One region of the Colwellia sp. PAMC 21821 genome, then DNA from elsewhere that is predicted to be linked to it. Evidence: predicted binding sites of a transcription regulator. Region 1 holds the regulator's gene; the other holds the start of a gene.
What was found. The regulator sigma-54, encoded in region 1, starts transcription at its own class of promoters, with help from an activator protein. The targets are predictions, from matches to a motif close to GTTGGCACGNNNNTNGNNT.

Region 1 (3,427 bases):
TCAACTTCAACATTATCAGCAACCGGTCTTGCAAAAGCCTACAAAGGCAGAAAAGTCGTTAAAAACGTCAGTATGAAAGTGTCCGCCGGACAAATAGTTGGCTTATTAGGTCCCAATGGCGCGGGTAAAACTACCTCCTTTTATATGATTGTTGGCTTAGTCAATAACGACAGTGGCTCAATAGTGTTAAACGGTGAAGACTTAACCTTGTTGCCGATGCATGAGCGCGCGCGCAAGGGCATCGGCTATTTACCACAAGAAGCCTCTATTTTTCGCAAGTTATCTGTTTATGACAACATTATGGCTATTTTACAAACACGTAAAAGCCTAAGTGATGTTGAGCGAGAAGAAAAACTTGAACATTTATTAGAAGAATTTAACATCGGTCATATCAAAGATAACTTAGGTATGAGTTTATCTGGCGGTGAACGCCGACGTGTTGAAATAGCTCGCGCTTTAGCGGCAGACCCTAAATTTATTCTACTTGATGAACCCTTTGCTGGTGTTGACCCAATTTCAGTAGGTGATATAAAAAAAATTATCCTACACTTAAAAGAACGCGGCATTGGTATTTTGATCACTGATCATAATGTACGAGAAACACTCGATGTTTGTGAACATGCTTATATCGTTAGTCATGGTGAACTGATCGCTGAAGGTAATTCTAATCAAATACTTGCGAATCAACATGTAAGAGATGTATACCTTGGTGAACAATTCACGCTATAGTGAATAACACACTTAAGCGGTACAAAATTAATGTATTTCAACAGGGAAATGAAAACGTAAATGCGTCCTACTCTGCAACTCCGTATCGGACAACAATTAACGATGACCCCGCAATTGCAGCAGGCGATCAAGCTACTGCAATTATCGACTTTGGATCTCCAGCAAGAAATTCAAGAAGCACTCGAAAGTAATCCTTTACTTGAAATTGATGAATCTTTTGATAATAACTCTGAAAGTACCCCTGACAATTTAGAAGAAGCATACTCGGCAGGCGTTGGCGAAAGTAAAGAAATGGCCTCCTCCGATGGTAGCGAAGATTCTGCCCCCAGTATCGATGAAATTAGCTCCTCAGAAGGTTTAGCCAAAACCGATATTCCCGAAGAATTAAACAGTGATAGCACTTGGGATGATAACTTTAGTGCTAGCGCTAGCAGCGGCGGTGTTGGTCACGCATCAGAAGATTATACCTATCAGGGTGAAACGAAAGACTCACTACAAGACCACCTTATGTGGCAAATGCAACTCACGCCATTTAGCGATACCGACAGAACCATTGCCATCGCCATTATTGAAGCCATTGATGAAGCCGGCTATTTAACGGTGACCGCAGATGAGATCTTAGAAAGCGTTGGTATAGACGATGTAGAACTCGATGAAGTTGAAGTGGTACTAAAACGAATTAACGTTTTTGATCCCGTTGGCGTGGCTGCCCGTTCAATTCCTGAGTGTTTACTTATCCAGCTCAATCAATTTGCGAAAGATACGCCTTGGCTAGCAGAAAGTAAATTAGCCGTCACTGAGCACATTGACTTGCTTGGTAATCGCGATTATCGACAATTGATGCGTAAATTGCGCATTAAAGAAGATCAATTACGCGAAGTTATTCGCTTGATCCAATCTTTAGATCCTCGCCCGGGTGATAGCGTCATAAAAAGTGAAGAACAATACGTAATTCCTGATGTCTCCGTTGAGAAGAAAAATGGTCGTTGGACGGTAGAGCTCAATCCCGATACAGCACCTAAATTATCAGTTAATCAACAATATGCCGCCATGTCTAGGTCAATGAAATCATCTGCTGATAGTCAGTTCATTCGCTCGAATTTACAAGAAGCAAAATGGTTTATCAAAAGTTTAGAAAGTCGCAATGATACCTTATTAAAAGTTTCAAATTGCATTGTACAACGCCAACAAGGTTTCTTTGAACATGGTCCTGAAGCTATGCGACCTATGGTGTTAAATGATATTGCAGAAGCTGTAGACATGCATGAATCAACCATTTCTCGTGTTACGACACAAAAATACATGCACACACCGAGAGGCATTTTTGAGCTTAAATACTTTTTCTCTAGCCACGTAAGTACTGAAAATGGCGGTGAGTGCTCTTCAACAGCTATTCGTGAATTAATTAAAAAACTCGTCGCTGCCGAAATACCCGCAAAGCCATTAAGCGACAGTAAAATCGCAGATATATTAGCTGAACAAGGTATAAAAGTAGCGAGGAGAACCATTGCCAAGTATCGAGAGTCGCTCTCTATACCGCCGTCAAATCAACGTAAAAGCCTATTGTAGGCAGTCTTATTCACCAAAAAAGAGGAATGAAGCATATGCAAATTAATCTTACTGGACACCATGTCGATGTTACCGACTCATTACGTGATTATGTTAATGGCAAGTTTGAAAAGCTAGAACGTCATTTTGAGCATATCAATAATGTACATGTAGTATTAACCGTAGAAAAATTGAATCAGATTGCCGAATCTACTGTGCACTTAAGTGGCTCAGAGGTTCACGCGAAGGCCGAGCATAATGATATGTATGCATCAATTGATGCATTAATTGATAAGCTAGATCGCCAAATCCTGAAATACAAAGGCAAAATTAACAAACATTAGCGCCAAGTCGCTTTAGGTTTTATAAGTTTATGAAGTTGCAAGACATTTTATCCCCGGACTGCACTATTTGTGCAGCACCGGGTTCCAGTAAAAAACGCATTCTAGAATACTTAAGTAGCCTGGCCGCCGATAAATTGGCTGACCATGACACATTTCAGCTATTAGAAAGCCTAGTTAAGCGTGAAAGAATGGGGTCAACTGGCATAGGTAATGGCATTGCTATACCGCATGGTCGTTTGGAAAATGCTACACAGCCCATTGCCGTGGTAATAACGACAGAAGAAGCAATTGATTTTGACGCTATTGATCATCGCGCAGTTGATATTTTTATTGCCTTATTTGTGCCTGAAGAAGAATGTCAAAACCACCTCAGTACATTACAGAGCATTGCAAAAATTTTTCGCGATAAGCAATTTTGCAAGCAAGTACGTAAATGCGAAAGTAACCAAGAATTATATCAGTTAATCCAACAAGCGAGTTAAACACAAATGAAGCTAATTATTGTCAGTGGCCGTTCAGGGTCAGGTAAAAGTGTTGCACTGCGCGTTTTAGAGGATTTAGGCTACTATTGCGTTGATAATATTCCAGTCAACTTGTTACCTGCACTCATCCATACTGTCATTAATGATTATGAGAATGTAGCCGTAAGTCTCGATGTGCGAAACCTCCCCGCTGATCCTAATGATGTGCCTGAAATCATTGAATATATGCCCAATGCGGTTGAATTAAGCTTACTTTATTTAGATGCTGATGATAGTGACCTTATTCGTCGATTCAGTGAAACACGACGCTTACATCCGTTAATT
Region 2 (3,427 bases), 460 kb from region 1:
TGCTTTTAGGTATGATGACACGGGGCACAACCGCCGATGTTATTGTCGTGGGGTTAATCGGTGAGCGTGGGCGAGAAGTTAAAGAGTTTATTGAAGAAATTTTAGGTGAAGAAGGTCGAGCACGTTCTGTGGTAATCGCAGCACCTGCCGATAATTCGCCATTAATGCGTCTTAAAGGCTGTGAAACTGCAGTGCAAATCAGTGAATACTTTCGCGACCAAGGCTTAAATGTTTTACTGTTGATTGATTCCCTTACACGATACGCGCAGGCACAACGTGAAATTGCCTTAGCGGTAGGTGAGCCACCCGCAACTAAAGGCTATCCGCCTTCAGTTTTTTCTAAATTACCACAGCTTGTAGAGCGTGCAGGTAATGGCGGTGATGGCCAAGGTTCAATTAGTGCATTTTTTACCGTATTAACCGAAGGTGATGACTTGCAAGACCCGATCGCAGATGCTGCCCGTGCTATTCTAGATGGTCATATTGTTTTGTCTCGAAAATTAGCCGATGCTGGGCATTATCCTGCGGTTGATATCGAAGGCTCGATTAGTCGCGTTATGCCAATGGTAACCAGCGAAGAGCATCAGCAGCTTGCTAGACAACTGCGCCAAGTTTATGCCCTATATCAAGAGAACAAAGATTTGATCTCCATTGGTGCCTATAGCAGAGGTACTGACCCAAGAATAGATCAAGCGATTGACCTACAACCAGTTATTCAGTTTTTCTTACAACAAAAAATGCTCGATATTATTCCATACGATCAAAGCTTAGCCCAGTTGCAGGAAGTATTAGCAGCCGCACAAGCGCACGCTCAACAAAATCAGCCTGCACAATGATCAAACTGCATAAATATCAAACAGCGCCAATATCAAAAAGCACAAGTATCAAAAAGCACAAGTATCAATAAGGAATTAAAGCCATGAAACAGTTGAACACCTTATATAAATTTGAGCTCGATAAAGAGCAAAAAGCGTCGCAAGCATTACAAGCCGCGGAATTTGACTATCAGCAAAATAAAGACCGTTTTAAAAATGTTAGTGATTATCGCTTAGAATATATGCGCCGGTTAAATCAGCGTTCATTAGAAGGCATTGATAGCGCAACATATAGCCATTTTCATGCTTTTATCGCGAAACTAGATAATGCAGCTCAGCAAGTTAAAATTGCGGTTCACCAGGCTAAAGCTCTAGTTGAAACCCGTAAAAAGCAATGGTTAGAGCAAAGACGAAAAATACAAGCGGTGGAATTGTTAAGAGATAAAAAACTTGCCATTTTGCAACTTGCCGCCAACAAACAAGAACAAAAAATGTTTGATGAAATAGCCACTCAACAATTTCTTCGACGTCAGCGTTAAACTCCCCCCATTACAGTCACGAATAGTATTCAATAGTGCCTAAATTTTTCAGTAAACCACGCCCATACAAACAAGTTCTGGAATGAATTTTGCTTAATTAACAATAGAAATAATTTATTAAATTGCGCTTAAGTCGATATTTAAGAAAGGTTTGTTATGTCTCAAGTAAATTTTTTGTCTGCTGATGTTGGCCAAACCCCTGATAAACAGGGTGCTAAAGGTGATTCATCAATAAAAAATCAAGCGAAAACCCAGGCATTTTCCGATGCTATGGAGCAACATTATCCAAGAAAAACCGTTGCTGAATCGGATAATAAAAATAAGCAAGGCGGCAATCTTACGTCTAAAGCGGCAGAACAACAGCAACAGCTTATAAGTAAAGACAGTGCATTAAAGCCTTTCAAGGGTAATCAAACCGGTGACACTCAAGCTTTGCCTTTACCGGCCAATGATGCGTCTTTATCCGCTAAAAACGATAATAGCCAAAATTCATCGATGCCTTTTCCTATTGATAATGAGTCCCAATTAGCAGCAAATAAAACGGTAAACGATGATGCTGATAAACTGCCAGTGCCCTTGCCAATAGATGATAAATCTTTAGTAACCTCACCAAAAGAGGGCGATGGATTTATTGTTCCTATAACGGTAGCTGCAAATGGCGAACAGTTAATTACTGGTGCCAAGTCTAAAGATTCTGAACATACACTGCCTGTTCCTCTTCCTGTAACACCATTAGAAGCAGAAATTAGAGCGATTGAAAAAGCTGGAGGAGCATTTAATGGCGACCCTAAAGCATCAAATAATCAGTCAAATTCATATGTCGGCGCTCAAACTCAAACGGTAAATAACGCTGCGAGTCACGTCGAAAAAGATGATGCTGTTGATTTATTAAAAATGTTGCAGGGATCACAGCAATTATTGACCAAGTCTGCGGCAGAAAATACCAGTGTTGAACTACAGGGTAAAATTACAGCGGCAGTTGATGAATCAATATTGGCCAACAATAAAAATATAATGCTATCAGAGCAGGCTAAAAATCTAACTGCAGAGCAAAACGTACTAGCAAAAAATGTTAAAGGTGAGCAAGTAACCGTGTTAGCAAATGCTAATAACACTCAACAAAATAAATTACTTGCAACTGGTGAAGCTAGCGCGAAACAGTTATCTGAGATTACCGCCGAAACTGTAGCAGGGGGCTTAGTCAAGAACGTTGCAAGTAGTACGTTAAAAAACTCTGCTGAGAGTTCGGCCCTAAATACAGCTCAGAATGTGGTTAACACTCCTGATGCCTCGAATGCTAAGCAGATAGCAACAAGTGTAGAGAGTGCAAACTTATTAGCTAGCGAGCAAGGGGGAGTTGATGAAGCCGACTTAATTGCAGAGCAAGCACGCATTCAGGCCTTGGCTCAAGAAGTGAATGCTGCAGATAAAAATCAAGAAGCTAAGCAAAATATTAAGCAAGAAACTCAGCAAGTAACTAGGCAAGAAGCTAGCAATCGAGAATTGCTAAGTAGTGCGACAGATAAAGATAGTGTATTAGATCTAGCGCAGGCTAAAAAAGTATCCGCGCCTGAATTAATCGCTGAGCAAAATACCGTTCATAAAGCTGTTGTTAGCGAAAGCAATGAAGTTAAAGTGCAAACGGCAGAATTGAAACAAGTCAATGTGGCCGACTCCAAACGTGCTAATGATAACGAGCCAGCACAAACGCGCACGGTTAATCAGAGTACGGCAGCTGCAATCAGCGCGTCGACTGCAGAGCCAAAGGTTGATGCTAATCAAAAACCTGAGGCAAATGAAGTTGTTGATAAACTCAGCAGTGCTAAAGTTGATGAACAAAAGTTAGCTAAAACTGAGGGTGAGAAACTAGCGCCACAAGTTGATAAAATTACCTCAGCTTTCAATCAAACGTTAGATGCGATGGCAACTAGACCTGTGGCAAGTTCTGCAGAATTAGCGGCACAGCAAACGCAAAATTTTGAAAGTACAATAAACCATTTAACGACTAATACCGTACAAAGCCAAAAATCTATCACGGCTTTGAATACCGAAACTATTGCCATTTACCGTAAA

Region 2: the regulator sigma-54 is predicted to act here: its motif matches at 1,431-1,449, upstream of A3Q33_RS04490 (flagellar hook-length control protein FliK).

Annotation. Positions count from the first base shown of each region.
Region 1 covers NZ_CP014943.1:1,537,538-1,540,964, forward strand. The annotation lists gene lptB (LPS export ABC transporter ATP-binding protein) at 1-729, shown strand, start outside; gene A3Q33_RS06500 (RNA polymerase factor sigma-54) at 790-2,298, shown strand; gene hpf (ribosome hibernation promoting factor) at 2,334-2,621, shown strand; gene ptsN (PTS IIA-like nitrogen regulatory protein PtsN) at 2,651-3,103, shown strand; gene rapZ (RNase adapter RapZ) at 3,110-3,427, shown strand, end outside.
Region 2 covers NZ_CP014943.1:1,076,466-1,079,892, reverse strand. The annotation lists gene fliI (flagellar protein export ATPase FliI) at 1-836, shown strand, start outside; gene fliJ (flagellar export protein FliJ) at 920-1,354, shown strand; gene A3Q33_RS04490 (flagellar hook-length control protein FliK) at 1,511-3,427, shown strand, end outside.